DNA from 4 places in the Allobosea sp. 2KB_26 genome. Region 3 is predicted to be linked to each of the others. Evidence: riboswitches for the same ligand, from Rfam matches in the RefSeq annotation. Region 3 holds a riboswitch; each other region holds the start of a gene.
The links. A riboswitch is a leader RNA that binds a small molecule or an ion and turns the genes downstream of it on or off. The one in region 3 is predicted to bind cobalamin.

Region 1 (4,456 bases), on a different contig from region 3:
GTCATGGTTTCGGACCTGAAATATTACGACGGAAAGGTCAGTCAGATCGATCGCGTCCCCGACGATCTCAAGGCGCTATACGCCACCTCATTCGAGATCGAGACGAGCTGGCTGATCCGCGCCGCCGCACGCCGTCAGAAATGGATCGACCAGGGCCAGTCGCTCAATCTCTACATGGCGCAGCCTTCCGGCAGGAAGCTCGACGAGGCCTATCGCCTCGCCTGGCGGCTCGGTCTGAAGACGACCTATTACCTGCGCGCGCTCTCGGCGACCCATGTCGAAAAGTCGACGTTGAAGGGCACCGACGGCAAGCTCAACGCGGTGTCGGCAATGGTCCCCGCCACGGCCAAGCCGATCCTTGTCGACATCCCGCTCGACAATGGCATGGCCGTGCCGAACGCCTGCTCGATCGACGATCCGACCTGCGAAGCCTGCCAGTGAGGCAGCGGCAGCGTCCATGCTCGCCTTCGCGGCGCGCATGGACGCCCGGCCCTGCCCGATAGCGAACGATACGGACGGCCGGGGCAAACCCGGCCGCGACATTCAGACCCGATTGGATATTCATCATGCTCGACTGGTCAGACAGCAAGCCTGCCGCCGCCCTCGATCCCAATCCGGCCGCCCCCGGCGGAGCCCAAGCCGACGCCACCGGCCTCGGCGAGATCGATCGCTCCGGCGGGCGCGTCAGCGTCGACGAGAAGCGAATGATCAACTGCCGCGCCGACGTGAACCAGTTGTTGCCGCTCAAGTACAAATGGGCCTGGGAGAAGTACCTCGCCGGCTGCAACAACCATTGGATGCCGACAGAGGTCTCGATGCAGGCCGATATCGCCCTGTGGAAATCGAAGGACGGGCTGACCGAGGACGAGCGTCGCGCGATCAAGCGCAATCTCGGCTTCTTCGCGGCGTCCGAAAGCCTCGTCGCCAACAACATTGTGCTCGCGATCTACCGCCATCTCACCAATCCGGAATGCCGGCAATACCTGCTGCGCCAGGCTTTCGAGGAGGCGGTGCACACCCACACCTTCCAGTACATCGTCGAAAGCCTCGGCCTCGACGAGGGTGAGCTCTTCAACATGTATCGCGAGGTGCCCTCGATCACCGACAAGGCGGCCTGGGCGCTGAAGCATACCCAGCATCTCGACGACCCCGATTTCGAGACCGGCACGCCCGAGGCCGATCAGGCCTTCCTGCGCGACCTCGTCGCCTTCTACGTGATCTTCGAAGGCATGTGGTTCTACACCGGCTTTGCCCAGATCCTGTCGCTCGGCCGGCGCAACAAGATGGTCGGCATCGCCGAGCAGTACCAGTACATCCTGCGCGACGAGAGCATTCACCTGAATTTCGGCATCGACGTGATCAACCAGATCAAGATCGAGAACCCGCATCTCTGGACCAGGGCCTTCCAGGACGAGTTGCGCGGCATGATTCGCAACGCTGCCGAACTTGAGGCCGCCTATGGCCGGGACACCATGCCGCGCGGTTTCCTCGGCCTCAATGCCGCGCTCTGCGAGCAGTACATGCATTTCATCGCCAACCGCCGTTGTGCGCAACTCGGCCTCAGCCCCGTCTTCGCGGAAACGGAAAACCCGTTTCCCTGGATGAGCGAGGCGATGGACCTGAAGAAGGAGAAGAACTTCTTCGAGACCCGCGTCATCGAATACCAGAACGGCGGCGCCCTGAGCTGGGAGTGAGCCGAGAAGGATGGGGCCGCCTCACTGCAGGGCTCCATCAGCAAGCGGTGTGGTCGGTGCCTGCGGCTTGACGCCGCGTTGGGCCCCTCTATGGTCGGCCGCGATCAAGGTTCTTCGGGCTCAGGCCCGAAGCTAAGAGGGAATTCGGTGAGGCGCCCTGCGCCGAATCCGAGGCTGCCCCCGCAACTGTAAGCGGCGAGCTCTTCTCCCATCGTCCACTGGCGCTCTCAACGCCGGGAAGGCCGGGCGAAGCCAGCGCTGACCCGCGAGCCAGGAGACCTGCCCTGATCGCAGAAGCGTCTTTCGGGCGGGGTGTCCGGGGGGATTTGCGTCGGCGGCAGGTCGTAGACCGGCACCCCCGAACCGATCCGCTCAAGCTCCCGGCTCGTCATCTCGGGGAGCGATGAATTCCATGTCCATGATGCTGAACCACGCCATCGCAGTCGTGGCAGAGCGCTTGACGCAGACGTATCGAGCGGCCTATCAAAATTGTAATACTGTTACATTTCAAGATCGACCGTGCGAGGCCCACGAGCTTCGCGACGCATGCGGCCGCTCGACGCTATCGGAGATTTCAATGCGCAGCGCTGCACGCCTTTCTTGCCTTTCGTTCGTCGCAGCCATCGGCATGTCGATGTCGGGAGCGGCCTTGGCCGCACCGACGCAGTATCCGCTGACGCTGGAGAATTGCCGGGAGACGATAACGTTCAACCAGGCGCCAAAGCGCGTCGTGGCTGTCGGACAGACGCAGACCGAGATCCTCTACGCGCTCGGGCTCGGCGACAAGGTCGTGGGCACAGCCGTGTGGTTCAGCCCTGTCGCGAAGCCCTATGAGGCGGTCAACGCCAAGGTGAAGCGGCTTGCCGACAACGATCCGAGTTTCGAGGCTGTCGTCGCCCAGGAGCCGGACCTCGTGACTGCGATGTTCGAATGGCATATCGGCCCCAACGGTATCGTCGGCAAGCGCGACCAGTTTGCGAAGCTGAAAGTGCCGACCTACGTTTCCCCCACCGATTGCGTCGGCAAGGACAATTCCGGGCCGGGCGACGGCGTCCGCACGCAGATGTTCACGATGGAACTCGTCTATCGCAATATTCGCGAGTTCGGGCAGATCTTCGATGTCTCCGATCGCGCCGAGGCGCTGGTCGCTGAATTGAAGGCGCGCGAGGACAAGGCGGTCGCTTCTGTTGCCGGGATCAAGCCGCAGGATGTTCCTGTCGTCGTCTGGTTCTCCAGCAAGGACATCAAGGGGGACGCCTTCCTGGCCGGCAAGAATGGCGTGCCTGCCTATATCCTGTCGAAGCTCGGCGCCCGGAACGTCATCACCACCAACGAGGAATGGCCGCTGGTCGGTTGGGAGACCGTCGCTTCCACCAACCCTGCCGTCATCGTCGTGGTCAAGATGGATCGCCGGCGTTTCCCGGCAGACGACATCAATCTCAAGCTCGACTTCCTCAAGACCGACGCGGTTGCGAGCAAGCTCGACGCCAGCCGGCAGCAGCGGATCGTGATCATGGATGTCGGCGCGACCAGGGCCGGGCTTGATACGATCGACGGCATCGAGGCGCTGGCCAACGGCATCAAGAGCTTCGGCCTCACCAAGTGAGCCATGGAGTGGTTCGGCCCAACTGGTCGGCGAGGGGCGCAGTAGCGCTCCTCGCCTTCGTCCTGCTGATACTCGCGATCGCACTCGCCGTGACGATCGGAGAGATGTCGATCCCGCTTGCCACGGTCTTCAAAGCCCTGGGCAACGGGTTGTTCGATCTCGACTACCCCGTGAGCGCGATCCAGCAGGGCGTCATCTTTGACTACCGCTTGAGCCGGGCTGTGGTGGCGGCCCTCTGCGGAGGAGCGCTCGCGCTTTCGGGCGCGATCCTGCAGGCGCTCCTGCGTAATCCTCTCGCAGAACCCTATATCCTTGGTATCTCGGCCGGAGCCTCGACGGGTGCGGTCGCGGTGATGATCCTGGGCTTCGGCGGCGCTGCACTCAGCATATCCGGTGGAGCCTTCCTCGGCGCCATTGCTGCACTTGTCATCGTGGCCTTGCTCGCCGCCGGGTCCGGCGGCGCGACCGACCGCGTGATTCTCGCAGGCGTCGCCGGATCGCAGCTGTTCAATGCGGCGACCGCGACGATCGTCACCACGCTGGCCAGTGCCGAACAGGCCCGCGGCGTGATGTTCTGGCTTCTCGGCAATTTCGGAGGCGTGCGCTGGCCCGATGTCTGGCTCGCCACGCCAGTGGCCTTCGCGGGCTTCGCCGTCTGCATCTTTCATACGAAGGCGCTCGATGCGTTCGCCTTCGGGGCGGATGCCGCCGCCGCATTGGGCGTGGCGGTGACCCGCGTGCGCATCGTGCTATTCGCGACCACGGCCGTCATGACCGCGACCATGGTCAGCATCGTCGGCACGATCGGATTCGTCGGTCTTGTCATACCTCACGCCGCGCGCTTCCTGACGGGCCCAGCCCATGCCCGGCTACTCCCGGCATGCCTGATCATCGGTGCAATCTTCATGATTCTTGCCGACATTCTGTCGCGGACGCTGGTGCCGCAGCAGATTCTGCCGATTGGCGTCGTGACGGCGCTGTTCGGGGCCCCGGCTTTCGCCTTCATACTCTATCGTGCAAGGCGGCCGGCATGACGCTGGCTGCGCGTGACGTCCGTTGGAGCGCCGGTGGGCGCATGATCGTGGACGGCGTGACGCTGCACGCCAAACCCGGAAAGATTCTCGGTCTCATCGGCCCCAACGGCTCGGGGAAGTCG
Region 2 (4,456 bases), on a different contig from region 3:
CCGAGATAGCGCAGGCTCGGCACGGGGCAGCCCCAGCGGCCGCCATCGGCCCGGGCACGGCTGAGTTTGGCCTCCTCCGCCGTCTTCTGGCTCAGGCCGACAATGGCTTCGAGGGCAGGGGTGAGCCTGAAGGCTGCGATGCCGGTCTTGGTGAAGGAGCGGTCGAAACTATCATACCCGGCATCGAGACGTACGGCATACGGCTTGTCCTTGCCTTTCAGCAGGTCCTGGGGATCGAGCGTACGGTAGGCGACGATGCCGCCCAGAGCATCGGCGCCCCAGAGCACGGAGCCCGGGCCACGCACGATCTCGACACTCTTCAGGAAGGGCATCTCGACGAAGTTGCGATTGCCATCGGTGATGCGTTCGATCACCCGCGATCCATCGACCTGCATCTGGACGCGGTTTCCGCCGACCCCGCGGATCGTGAAGCCATCGAGGTTGCTGAACGGGTCGGTGCCGCTGGTCAGGCGGTTGACGCTGACGCCGGGCTGATAGCGCACGAGGTCCTGCATGTCGCGCGTCATGCGCTCGTCGAGTTCCTGCCGTGAGATAACGTTCACGACGCCGGGAACATCGAGAGCCTGCTTCTCACCACGTGTCGCCGTGACCGTAATCTGGTCGAGCGTGAACGCCGGTGACGCACTGCCGCCATCCGCGATCGCTTGAGAGTAACAAATCGTGCTTTGAAGGATTGTAAAAAGGAATGCGGCTGAAAAATATAGTTTTGATTTGTTCTTCATTGGAAGACCCCAGTCCATTTGCGGGTGGATGTAGTCCGCCGGTACTAGGATTCGCAATTGTAAATTTAACACAGTGCTTTCTGATGCGCTTTTGTCGCGCGAACTACATTTGCAATCTGTAATAGATATAGATTCTAATTATTCTACTTTAGCAGCCGCGCGGGAACTTCTTGCCCCGCATCGTCTGCGCGCAACCATGGAACATCCCGCAGTCGTAGCAGGGCCAGTCGACACAGATAGCGACATGGAGACATAAAGATGTCTTTATATTTCCATTGACTGCGGCGAGCATTTGGACCTAGGTTGGGCTGTCGTGGTTCTCCGGGTCTGTTTGCCCGGAGCTAAGAGGGAAGCCGGTGCGTCGAGGTCGCTATTGACCTGGGCAAGGCCGGCGCTGCCCCCGCAACTGTAAGCGGTGAGCCGCTGTCCAAGATGTGTCACTGAGGCCGGCAAGGTCTCGGGAAGGCCGGACAGCAGCGATGACCCGTGAGCCAGGAGACCTGCCTCGACGAACTGAACGTCCTCGGGCGGGGTGTCCCGGTGGAGCGCTTTGCGATTGCGCAGGCTCTTCGCCGGCGGAATCCCGGACGCGTCCGCTTTGGCCTTTGCTCCCAACTTTTGGGGTAAGCCTATGTCATCTTCACTTCCTGTCGCGACCCTTGGGACGCCGCGCATTGGTCCGCGTCGCGAACTCAAGCTCGCTCTCGAAAGCTATTGGTCGGGCAAGTCGACCGAAAAGGACCTGCTCGACACCGCCGCCGCCCTGCGCGCCGCCAACTGGGCCCGCCAGAAGGCACGCGGCGTCACCGTCATCCCGTCGAACGACTTCTCGTTCTACGATCAGGTGCTGGACACCAGCGTGATGGTCGGCGCGATTCCCGAGATCTATGGCTGGAAGGGTGGTCCGGTCGGGCTGCCAACCTATTTCGCCATGGCGCGAGGCGCGCAAGGCGAGACCGAGCCGCACACCTCCTGCGGCCATGCCCACCACGACCACGAGCATTCCCACGGCGCCCCTGCGCAGGAAATGACCAAGTGGTTCGACACCAACTACCACTACATGGTGCCGGAATTCGCGACTGGACAGCGCTTCGCACTGTCCTCGCTCAAGGCGGTCGACGAGTATCGTGAAGCCAAGTCACTCGGCTACGACACCCGCCCCGTTCTGCTTGGGCCGGTCACCTTTTTGAAGCTCGGCAAGAGCAAGGACGCCAGCCTCGATCCGCTCTCGCTGCTCGGCGAGTTGCTGCCGGTCTATATCGATGTGCTGCGCCGCCTTTCCGCCAACGGCGCTGAATGGGTCCAGATCGACGAGCCTTGTCTGGTGCTCGATCTCGACGAGGCCGCCCGCGACGCCCTGCGCCGGACCTATGCCACCATCGCCCATGCCTTGCCGCAGCTGAAGGTCATGCTGACGACCTATTTCGGTGGTCTCGGCGACAATCTCGACACGGCGGTCGCGCTGCCGGTCGCCGGCCTCCATCTCGACCTCGTGCGCGCACCCTCACAGCTCGAGGGGGTGCTCGCCAAGGCGCCGCATGGGCTCGTTCTGTCGCTCGGCATGATCGATGGCCGCAACATCTGGCGTGCCAACCTGCCGGCGCTGCTCGACCGGCTCGAGCCGGTTGTGGCCAAGCGCGGTACCGACCATGTCCAGATCGCGCCGTCCTGCTCGCTGCTGCACACACCGATCGATCTCGATCTCGAAACCGATCTCGATGTCGACCTGAAGAGCTGGCTCGCCTTCTCCGTGCAGAAGATGGGCGAGCTCTCGGTGCTGGGCAAAGCCCTTGCCGGTGGCCGTGACAGCGTCAGGGAGCCGCTGGACGCCTCAGCGGCCGCAGCGGCGGCCCGAAGGGCCTCGCCGAAGGTCCACGATTCCGCTGTCGCAGCGCGTGTCGCGGCAGTGACGCCCAGCATGACGGACCGCCAGAGCCCCTTCGCCGCACGCGCGAGATTGCAGCGCGAGCGCTTCAATCTGCCGGTCTTCCCGACGACGACGATCGGCTCCTTCCCGCAGACCACAGAGGTCCGCAAGGCCCGCTCGGCTCATGCCAAGGGCCTGATCAGCGATGCCGACTATGAGCAGTTCCTGCGCGAGGAAACTGAGCGCACGGTACGCTGGCAGGAGGAGATCGGCCTCGACGTGCTCGTCCATGGCGAGTTCGAGCGCAACGACATGGTGCAGTATTTTGGCGAGCAGCTCGCCGGCTTCGCCTTCACCAAACACGGCTGGGTCCAGAGCTATGGCTCGCGCTGTGTGCGTCCGCCGATCCTGTTCGGCGATGTCTCGCGGCCGAAGCCGATGACCGTCGGCTGGTGGACCTATTCGCAGTCGCTGACCTCGAAGCCGATGAAGGGCATGCTGACCGGGCCGGTGACGATCCTGAACTGGTCCTTCGTCCGTGATGACATCCCGCGCAGCGCCTCCTGCCGCCAGATCGCGCTCGCGATCCGCGACGAGGTCGTCGACCTTGAGACGGCCGGTGCTGCGATGATCCAGATCGACGAGGCGGCGCTGCGCGAGGGGCTGCCGCTGCGCAAGGGCGAGTGGAAGAGCTATCTCGACTGGGCGGTCGGCAGCTTCAGGCTCTGTGCCGCAGGCGTCGCCGACGCAACCCAGGTGCACACCCATATGTGTTACTCGGAGTTCAACGACATCATCGACGCAATCGCCGCGATGGACGCCGACGTGATCTCGATCGAGACCTCGCGCTCGAAGATGGAGCTGCTCGACGCCTTCAAGACCTACCGCTACCCCAACGAGATCGGTCCCGGCGTCTATGACATCCACTCGCCGCGGGTGCCCGAGGTGGGCGAGATGACGAGCCTGATGAAGCTCGCTCGTCTCCGGCTCGCAGACGAGCAGCTCTGGATCAACCCCGATTGCGGCCTGAAGACCCGCAAATGGGAGGAGGTCAGGCCTGCCCTCGTCAACATGGTTGAAGCCGCGCGGCACGTCCGGGTGGCCGCTCGCTGAGCGCCTGAGGCTCGTCGCGGCGGCGCAGGATGCCGCCGCGACGTCGCCGTCAAGCCGGCTTCGCCTCTCGAAGCTTCTCGGCGGAGCGGGTATCTCGCCGGGGGTACCGCACATGCAGCTCCATTCCGTACTGTCCTACGTGAGAAGCCCGACGCTCGTTTGCGCCTCGGCAATTGACGCGGCCAATAGTGGTGCTATCCAAACGTCAGGAGGGCAGCCCTTGTCCGCGTGGCGCCAGAGAGCAGAAACGAGCCGTTGGGTCGCGGTCGCCGTGGCCTATCTGCTCGTGCTCCAGGTGGTTCTGACGGGGCTCGCGTCCGGTGCCAATGCTGCGAGCATCGCTTTCGATCGCACTTTGGCCATAACGCTTTGTTCGCCGAGTGCCGCTTCACCGGGAGACACGACCGACCGCGGCACGGCGCAGCATGATCTGATGAGCGGTTGCGCGCTCGGCTGCTCTCATTCCACTCACGCGGATGTGCCGTCAGCCATCGGCTACCTGCCCGTTGTCTACCGGATCGTCGACCGGAACGCCTTCATCCGGCGTCTCGACGCGCCCCATGGCTTTGTCGCCGGCCGATCGCCCGCCAATCCCCGCGCACCACCCGTCTGAGACCTGAGCAGGCCGCCGTGCGTTCGCGCACATATGGCCGCTTGATTGCGCGCTCTCGGCTTCAAAGCCGATTTGCCCGCCATCCCCAGCAGATATGCGCCAGATTCGCTGATCCGAGCT
Region 3 (4,456 bases):
CCGGCGCGCAGGTCTATGCCGGTACCGTGAACCTCTCCGGGGCCCTGACCGTCAAGGTCGAGGCCGCAGCCAGTGGCACCCTGCTCGACGAGATCGATGCCCTGATGGCGCGCGCGGTCGAAAGCCGCTCGCGCTATGTCAAGCTTTCGGATCGGGCGGCTAGGCTCTACGCCCCTCTCGTCCACGCCACGGCGCTCGCGACCCTGCTGGGCTGGATGGCCTTCGGTCTGCCCTGGCCCGAAGCACTGATCATCGCCATCACCGTCCTGATCATCACCTGCCCCTGCGCGCTGGGGCTGGCGATTCCGGCTGTGCAGGTCGTTGCCGCCTCTGCCCTGTTCAGGCGCAAGGTCATGCTGAAGCAGGGCGACGCGCTGGAGCGCCTGGCCGAAGCCGATGTCGCTGTCTTCGACAAGACCGGCACCCTCACGCTGCCGGATCCCGATCTGGTCAATGGCGCCGAGATCGATGCCGCAACCTTGCAGGCGGCGGGCAGGCTGGCGGCCGCGAGCCGCCACCCCCTCGCCCGCGCCATCGCCCGTGCCGCCGGCCATCCTGCTCCTGCGAGCGATGTCAGCGAGAATCACGGCGCAGGCCTGAGCGCGATCGTGGATGGGATCGAGACCCGTCTCGGCAGCGTCACCTATTGCGAGGCCGGGGCCGAAGCCGCCATCGTCGCCGCGCGCCATCCCGCAGCCTCCCTGATCGCCTGGCGCCATGGCAATGAATGCGCCGTCTTCGCGGTCGATCAGAAGATCCGGCCGGAGGCGCGCGACTGTATCGCCGCGCTGCGCGGCCTCGGCCTCGAGATCCGCATTCTCTCCGGCGACCGAAGCGAAGCTGTCGCGCCGGTCGCCTCGGCCCTCGGCATCACGAAGGCGGAAGCCGGCCTGCGTCCCGACGAGAAGCTCAAGGCGCTCGACCGACTCAGCGCCAAGGGGCGCAAGGCGCTGATGATCGGCGACGGGCTCAACGACGCTCCGGCGCTTGCCAAGGCCCATGTCTCGATCTCGCCGATCAGCGCGACCGACCTGGCGCAGGCTTCGGCCGACATCGTCTTCATCGGCGACAGCCTGATGCCGGTCGCAGACAGCCTGCGCATCGCCCGCAGGGCGCGCAACCTCATGCTGGAAAACCTCTGGTTTGCGGTGCTGTACAATGCCGTCGCGGTGCCGATTGCCGTCGCGGGCTTCGCGACGCCGCTCGTCGCAGCCGTCGCGATGTCGGGCTCGTCACTGGTGGTCACGCTCAACGCGCTGCGCGCGGGACGCGGCCTGCCGCGGCAGAATACGGGAGTGGCGGCATGAATATCCTGGTGATCCTGTTCCCCCTGGCGCTCGGTCTCGGACTGCTGGGGTTGGCGGCCTTCTTCTGGTGCATGCGCACCGGCCAGTTCAGCGATCTCGAGGGACCGAGCTGGCGCATTTTGAGGGATGACGACCTGCGTTCGCCTGGGGACACCCGCACCAACGATCATTGACGCAGCGGCCATTCCGGCCTTACCTCGCCAGCGACGGTTCCCTTAGGGGATCAAAAGGGAACGCGGTGCGGATGGTTCGCCATTCAATGCCGTGGCTGCCCCCGCAACTGTAAGCGGCGAGCCTTTCGCCACACGCCACTGGGGCCCTCGGACCTGGGAAGGCGGCGACAAGGCACCGACCCGCGAGCCAGGAGACCTGCCGTCAGCCGTGGTCACACGCGAACACGTTCGGACGGGGTGTTTCGATCGCTTGTTGAACTGCACGCTGGCTAAGGGCAGCGGACGGGGCCTCGCGTTCGCGGTGACGTGCCACAGACGTCAACGCCCGAGGTCCCATCGTGATCCGTCCTCCCAAGGTTGCCCGGCGCAGCCGGCTGCTCATCACCCTGCCGCTCCTTGTCTCCGCCGGCTCCCTCCCCGCCAGAGAGGCCTCGGCCCAGTCAGCCACCGGCTCGATTGCCCTCGACGAAATCGTCGTCAGCGCGACGACGCGACCCACGCCAGCGCGCGAGATCGCCAATTCCGTGACCGTCATCACTGCCGGTGACATCGAGCGCGAGCAGCGCCGGACCCTGCCGCAGGCGCTCGCCGCCGTTCCCGGCCTCAATATCGTGCAGACCGGCGGGCCGGGCGGGCTGACCTCGGTCTTCATCCGCGGCACTAACTCCAACCACGTCAAGGTATTAATCGACGGCATCGAGGCCAACGACCCGTCGACCCCGAACCGCTCCTTCGATTTCGGCTCGCTGCTGACCGACGACATCGAGCGCATCGAAGTGCTGCGCGGACCGCAAAGCGGCCTCTACGGCGCCAACGCGCTGGGCGGCGTCATCTCGATCACCACCAAGCGTGGCGAGGGTCCGCCGAAGCTGACAGCCCGCGCCGAGGCCGGCTCATACGGCACCTTCAACCAGTCGGTCGGCCTCAGCGGCGGCGATGACCGCTTCAACTACGCCCTCAGCATCGCCCATTTCAAATCGGATTCGACCCCGGTGACGCCTCCCGGGCTCGTGCCGCCGGGGCGCCGCATCAACCCGAATTCCTACGACAATTGGACCTATTCGGCCCGGTTCGGCGTCGCGCTGTCCGATACGCTGTCTCTGAACTGGGTCGGCCGCTACACTGACGGCTACCTGCTCTTCACCGGCGATTCCGGCTTTCCGAGCACGCCCAGCAGCTTCCGCAGCAGCCAGGACTACAAGCAGGCCTTCACCCGCGGAGAGGTCGTCTGGGATCCGCTTGGTGGGCGCTTCGTCAATCGCTTCGGCCTGTCCTACAGCAATCAGGACCGCACCGGCCGCACGCCGAATGCGATTGGTATCCTCGGCCTGCCGACGGAGAATCTCGGCGAACGCACCAAGGTCGACTGGCGCGGCGACCTGGAGCTGATGAAGGGCCAGACCCTCGTGATGGGCCTGCAATACGAGCGCGAGCGGCTGGAAACCCGCGCGCTCACGGCATCCAACGGCAATACGGGCGCCTTTGCCGAACTGCAGTCGAATTTCGGCGACCGGCTCTTCATGGTCTCGAACATCCGCTACGACGATGACGAGACCTTTGGCGGCCACACGACCTATCGCTTCGCGCCAGCCTATATCGTGCCGGGGACCGAAACCAAGCTGAAGGCGAGCTACGGCACGGGGTTCAAGGCCCCGACCCTGAGCGAGCGCTTCAGCGATTCTCGACCGGCCTTCAACTTCTTCGGCAATCCCAACCTGAAGCCGGAGGAAAGCCGCGGCTGGGATCTCGGCTTCGAGCAGCCCTTGCTCGCTGACAAGGTCCGGTTCGGCGCCACCTATTTCCACAACGACATCGAGAACCTGATCGTCACCAACGTGGCGCGGAACTCCTATGCCAATATCGGCAAGGCCACGACCAAGGGCGTCGAGGCCTTTGCCGCGCTCGAAATCTCGCCGCAGTTCAAGGTGCGGGCCGACTACACCTTCACCATCGCCAAGGACGACATCGCCCGACAGGAACTGCTGCGCCGTCCCCGTCACAAGGCCAGCGTGACAGCGAGCTGGATCCCGGTTGACAAGCTCACCCTTTCGGCGACGCTGATCTATGTGGGTGAGCGCGTCGACGGAAACCGTGACTTCTCGATCTCGCGCATGCGGGCGCCGGGCGCGGCCATCGTCAACCTCGCCGCCGAGTACAAGGCGACGGACAGGCTCAGTGTATTCGGCCGCATCGATAACCTGCTGGACAGGCGCTACGAGAACCCGGTCGGCTTCCTGGTACCGGGTCTGGGCGCCTATGGCGGCCTGAAGGTAACGCTGTGAAGGGCTGGGCCGCCCGCGCGATGGCCGGCGGCGCCCTCGCGCTCGGCCTCTTGCTCGGTTTTGGCGGCCTGCCGGCCGCTGAAACCCCGGCAAAGCCATCCCGTATCGTCTCGCTCAACATGTGCACGGACGAATTGGTGCTGCGGCTCGCCGAGCGCGAGCGCATCGCTTCAGTCACCTGGCTCTCCCAGGACCCGCGCAACGCCAACATGGCCGAGATGGCCCAGACCATCCCGGCCAATCACGGCCTGGTGGAGGAGGTGCTGAGCTACAAGCCCGACCTGATCATCGCCGGCGCCTACACGACGCGCAGCACGGTCGCGCTGCTGAAGAAGGCCGGCGTGCCCGTCCGTGAATTCGGGGTGCCGCGCAATCTCGCTGAAATGCGTGCCCAGATCACCGAGATGGCGGTCTTGCTCGGCGAGGCCGAACGCGGCGCGGCCCTGATCGCGGCGATCGACCGGCGCCTCGAAGCGCTCGCCGCCAACCCAATCGCGGGCCATACCAGGGCGCTGGTCCTGAGGCCGAACGGTTTCACCGTCGGGCGCGGCTCCCTGGTGGACGAGATCCTGACCCGCGCGGGCCTGACCAATCTCGCTGCCGAGCTCGGCATCGACAATTACGGCCAGATCGCGCTGGAGACGGTCGCTCTCGGACGGGCCGACATGCTGATCCTGAACACCACGCCGGGCGG
Region 4 (4,456 bases), on a different contig from region 3:
ATGACATTGTCGAGCATTCGCATCGCGGTCGCGACCGTCTTGCCGAGCCGGGCCCGGTCGAGCCCGTCCGCCGTTACATGGGCAGCCAGGTTGATCGAGCCCAGATTGCAGACGGCGACCTCGTCGGCCGAGGTGTTCAGCGTGATCTCGGTGCACAGGTTCGAGGAATGCACCACGCCGGCATGCTGCTGCGGCGAGCGCAGGTTGCAGGCATCCTTGAAGGTGATCCAGGGATGGCCGGTTTCGAACAGCATGGTCAGCATCTTGCGCCAGAGATCGAGGGCGTTCAGGCGCTTGAATACCTTGATCTCGCCGCGTTCGGCCTTGGCCTCATAGGCCTCATAGGCCGCCTTGAACGGCTTGCCGTAGAGATCGTGGAGGTCGGGCGTCTCGTCAGGCGAGAACAGGGTCCACTGCCCCCCGGCCGCAACGCGCTGCATGAACAGGTCGGGGATCCAGTTCGCGGTGTTCATGTCATGGGTACGGCGGCGGTCGTCGCCGGTGTTCTTGCGCAGGTCGAGGAACTCCTCGACGTCGACATGCCAGGTTTCGAGATAGGCGCAGACCGCGCCCTTGCGCTTGCCGCCCTGATTGACGGCGATCGCGGTGTCGTTGGCGACCTTGAGGAAGGGCACGATGCCCTGGCTCTCGCCATTGGTGCCCTTGATATGGGCACCGAGGCCGCGCACGGGCGTCCAATCATTGCCGAGCCCGCCGGAATATTTGGCCAGCAGGGCGTTGTCCTTCACCGCCTTGAAGATGCCGTCGAGATCGTCCGGCACCGTGGTCAGGAAGCAGGAGGAGAGCTGCGGCCTGAGGGTTCCTGCGTTGAACAGGGTCGGCGTCGAGGCCATGAAGTCGAAAGAGGAGAGCAGGTCGTAGAAGGCGATCGCTCGCGCCTCGCGGTCGATCTCGCGGATCGCCAAACCCATCGCGACACGCATGAAGAAGGCCTGCGGCAGCTCGAAGCGGTTGCCTCGGACATGCAGGAAATAGCGGTCATAGAGCGTCTGGAAGCCGAGATAGTCGAACTGGAGGTCGCGCTCCGGCTTGAGCGCAGCCGCAAGCCGGGCGAGATCGAAGCGTCCAAGCTCGGGATCGAGCAGTTCGTTGGCAATGCCGGTCTTCACATAGGCGTGGAGATAGTCGCCATAACGCCCTGACATTTCTGACTGAGTGGCCTGTTCCGGCCGGCCGGAGACGAAGCTCAACGCCTCGTGGCGGAGCTTGTCGAGCAGGAGGCGAGCCGAGACCTTGGAATAGTTCGGCTCGGTCTCGACCAAAGTTCGCGCGGCCAGGATCGGTGCCTGCGCCAACTCGTCCTGGCTGATGCCGTCATAGAGGTTACGCTGCGCTTCGCTCAGCACGGCTTCGGCCGAGACGCCGTCAAGCCCGGCGCAGGCTTCGCGAATGACAGTTGCGAGGCGCGCCGCGTCGAGCGGCACGAGCGCGCCGTCGGCCGCCTTCATGCGCAGCACCGGTGCCGTGGCGACCGCAGGCTTCGCTTCCGCCTTGGCGCGGGCCCGCTCCTGGGCTCGCTCCTCGCGGTAGAGCACATAGGCGCGGGCGACCTTATGGTGTTCGCTGCGCATCAGCGCGAGTTCGACCTGATCCTGCACATCCTCGATATGGAAGGTGCGGCCGGCATCGGCGCGCCGCGTCAGCCCGGCGATGATCTGCTGGGTCAACTCCGCGACGATGTCGTGGATCCGGCGCGATGCGGCGGCGCTGCTGCCCTCGACCGCCAGGAACGCCTTGGTCAGCGCGATGCTGATCTTGGAGGCGTCGAAAGGGGTGACACTGCCATTGCGGCGGATCACCTGGTAGGCCGGTTCCGCAGTCGATCGCGTATCGCTGCCTTGCGACGCGATCGGGCTGAACGTCTCAGGGCGGATGGTATCGGTCGCGAGGGACATCGGCTTTCAAACCCCAATCTGTAGGGGGCAAAGGCCTGGCGGAGTCGCAACGGAGAATGTCGCGGCGACGAGCGCCCGCAGACATGACCAAGCGATCCACCGGGACACCCCGCCCGAGGACGATTCTGCTGTCGCGGCAGGTCTCCTGGCTCGCGGGTCATCGCTCTTGTCCCGTCTTCCCAAGGCCTGGTGGCCTCAGTGACTGATATCCTGGACAAGTACTCGCCGCTGACAGTTGCGGGGGCAGCGCCGGTTTCGCACCGGCTTCCCTCTTAGCTCTCGATCTTGCGACTCGAGAGACCGTGACCACCATATCTAGTGGTTAGCGCGATGATTCTGTCAACAGCTTGCCGCGGCCTACCCGTTAGCCTGTGAAGAGCGGGATTGGTCGAATTGGCCGCTTCTGCGTCCTGTCTCCGCCATCTCGCGATGAGCCCGGGATCACCACCATCGATGCAAACCGGCGCCGAATTACATTCGGCGCCGGGCCCGAGGGCGTCATGGCGCAGCTGCTCGTGCTGCCGTCCTCCATGTTATGGCTTTGGGACGGTGGGGCATCTGAGCCCGGACATGGAGGCCGAATGCGCAAGATCCTGATCATCGGAATTGGTGCCGGCAATCCTGACTATGTCACGGTCCAGGCGATCAACGCCCTCAACCAGGTCGATGTCTTCTTCATTCCCGACAAGGGGACAGACAAGGCGGAGCTCGGACGGCTGCGGAAGGACATCTGCGAGCGCTTCATCGAAGGCTCGGATTATCGCCTGGTTCAGGTTCCGATCCCCGAGCGTGCGGCCGCTGGAACGAATTACCGTGGAAGCGTCGACGAATGGCATGCCCGTATTGCCCATGACTACGAGGGCCTGTTCACGAGAGAACTCGGGGAGGGTGAATGCGGAGCCTTCCTCGTCTGGGGGGATCCCACGCTCTATGACAGCACGCTCCGGATCATCGAGCAGATTCGCGCCAAGGGCTTTGCGCTCGAATACGATGTGATCCCGGGTATCAGCAGTGTGCAGGCCCTTGCGGCTCGACACCGGGTGGCGCTCAACCGGATCGGCGAGCCCGTGTTGATCACCACTGGACGCAAACTCGCGGAAGGCTTTCCCAACAACCTCGATAGTGTGGTCGTCATGCTCGACGGGGACCAGGCCTTCAAGCGTGTCGCGGGTGAAGATCTCGATATCTATTGGGGCGCCTATCTCGGGACCGAGGATGAGATTCTGGTCGCCGGAAGGCTGTCGGAGGTGATGGGCGATATCGAGCGCATCCGGCGCGAAGCCCGAGAGGAAAAGGGCTGGATCATGGACACCTATCTGCTTCGGAGACGCGACGAGGACTGAACGGCGCAATGCGCTCATGAAGACATGGAGATGTCGTCATGCCTCCGTTCGCCTCGTCGGGCGGATTGCTCTCCCGGGCTGTTTGCCCGGAGCTGAAAGCGAAGCCATCGCGCCGGATCTCCCGATGACCGAGCTCAGCCGCCGATCGCGCGTCGTTGCCGACCCATATAGCCACGTCTACGGGAGCAGGGCGGAAGGTATCGCGGTCGCGTTGGCCGTCGGATCACCCCGAGTTGGCCCTGGCTCAAACCCCGATGAACCGCTTTCGTAGGTTTGGCGCCTTGCAATTCGTCGGGCCGCTTTGTAGGCGTTCACGATAGCCAGAGACCGGCATCCCGCGGGGGCTTCGTCTTTGGAATCATTCTGAAATACGGCGCCTATGACCGCCGATCTGCGCTCTTTCCGCCCGGAGTGGAAAGGTCGCCAATGCGGCGGACATGGACGGGATGCACTCTCGCGACAGGCTGAAATCGGACCGGACGAGGCTGCTCGCGTTGCCAGTTCTGTTCTGCCTGGGTGCCTGCTCGGTCGGTCCGGACTATGTTGCTCCCGCGCAAGATCTGCCGGCCCGATGGAATGGCGGAGCTTCGGCTGCTCGGCCTGCCGCTCCGTCGGAATGGTGGCGGCAATTCAAGGACCCGGTCCTGAACGGGCTCGTCACGGAGGCGATCGCGGGCAACCTCGATGTAGCCCAGGCGAAAGCGCGGATCCGCGAAGCGCGCGCGAGCAGGATCCAGGCGGTCGCCCCGCTGTTTCCTCAGGTCAATGGTTCAGCATCGGCAACGCGTTCGCGTTACGCCACAAGCTCCGATTCAGGCGGCGGCAACGGCATGAGCAACAGCTTCCGCGCGGGCTTCGACACCTCCTGGGAGCTCGATATCTTCGGCGGGCGCGACCGCGCCGTCGAAGCCGCGACCTATGGCGTCGATGCCGCCGACGATGATCTCGACGGAGTACTATTGACGCTTATTGGGGATGTCGCTTCGGCCGTCATCGAGGCGCGCGGCTACCAGGCGCGCCTTGCGCTGGCGAGGCGGACAGTTGAAACCCAGCGGGTGACCGAGGCGCTGACGCGGGTCCGTTTCCAGGCCGGCGATGTCTCTGCTGTCGATACGGCGAGGGCGGTGGCGCAGGTCGCGAGCACCGAGGCGCAGATCCCGGCGCTCGAAACCGCGCTGGCGCAGACCCTGCACCGTA

Region 1: it holds a riboswitch for cobalamin, as region 3 does, so the genes downstream of both, AB4099_RS18465 (ABC transporter substrate-binding protein) here and AB4099_RS20080 (TonB-dependent receptor plug domain-containing protein) in region 3, are expected to answer to the same signal.
Region 2: it holds a riboswitch for cobalamin, as region 3 does, so the genes downstream of both, metE (5-methyltetrahydropteroyltriglutamate--homocysteine S-methyltransferase) here and AB4099_RS20080 (TonB-dependent receptor plug domain-containing protein) in region 3, are expected to answer to the same signal.
Region 4: it holds a riboswitch for cobalamin, as region 3 does, so the genes downstream of both, AB4099_RS18475 (ribonucleoside-diphosphate reductase subunit alpha) here and AB4099_RS20080 (TonB-dependent receptor plug domain-containing protein) in region 3, are expected to answer to the same signal.

The regions. Positions count from the first base shown of each region.
Region 1 is NZ_JBFRHE010000006.1:225,737-230,192, reverse strand. Features, by position in the region: gene AB4099_RS18475 (ribonucleoside-diphosphate reductase subunit alpha) at 1-441, shown strand, start outside; gene AB4099_RS18470 (ribonucleotide-diphosphate reductase subunit beta) at 567-1,694, shown strand; cobalamin riboswitch at 1,785-1,995, shown strand; gene AB4099_RS18465 (ABC transporter substrate-binding protein) at 2,272-3,300, shown strand; gene AB4099_RS18460 (FecCD family ABC transporter permease) at 3,309-4,334, shown strand; gene AB4099_RS18455 (ABC transporter ATP-binding protein) at 4,331-4,456, shown strand, end outside.
Region 2 is NZ_JBFRHE010000006.1:246,033-250,488, forward strand. Features, by position in the region: gene AB4099_RS18520 (TonB-dependent hemoglobin/transferrin/lactoferrin family receptor) at 1-761, opposite strand, end outside; cobalamin riboswitch at 1,041-1,265, shown strand; gene metE (5-methyltetrahydropteroyltriglutamate--homocysteine S-methyltransferase) at 1,375-3,723, shown strand; gene AB4099_RS18530 (hypothetical protein) at 3,944-4,336, shown strand.
Region 3 is NZ_JBFRHE010000007.1:213,490-217,945, reverse strand. Features, by position in the region: gene AB4099_RS20090 (heavy metal translocating P-type ATPase) at 1-1,307, shown strand, start outside; gene ccoS (cbb3-type cytochrome oxidase assembly protein CcoS) at 1,304-1,480, shown strand; cobalamin riboswitch at 1,498-1,698, shown strand; gene AB4099_RS20080 (TonB-dependent receptor plug domain-containing protein) at 1,819-3,762, shown strand; gene AB4099_RS20075 (ABC transporter substrate-binding protein) at 3,759-4,456, shown strand, end outside.
Region 4 is NZ_JBFRHE010000006.1:230,743-235,198, forward strand. Features, by position in the region: gene AB4099_RS18475 (ribonucleoside-diphosphate reductase subunit alpha) at 1-1,916, opposite strand, end outside; cobalamin riboswitch at 2,035-2,236, opposite strand; gene cobF (precorrin-6A synthase (deacetylating)) at 2,498-3,259, shown strand; gene AB4099_RS18485 (efflux transporter outer membrane subunit) at 3,697-4,456, shown strand, end outside.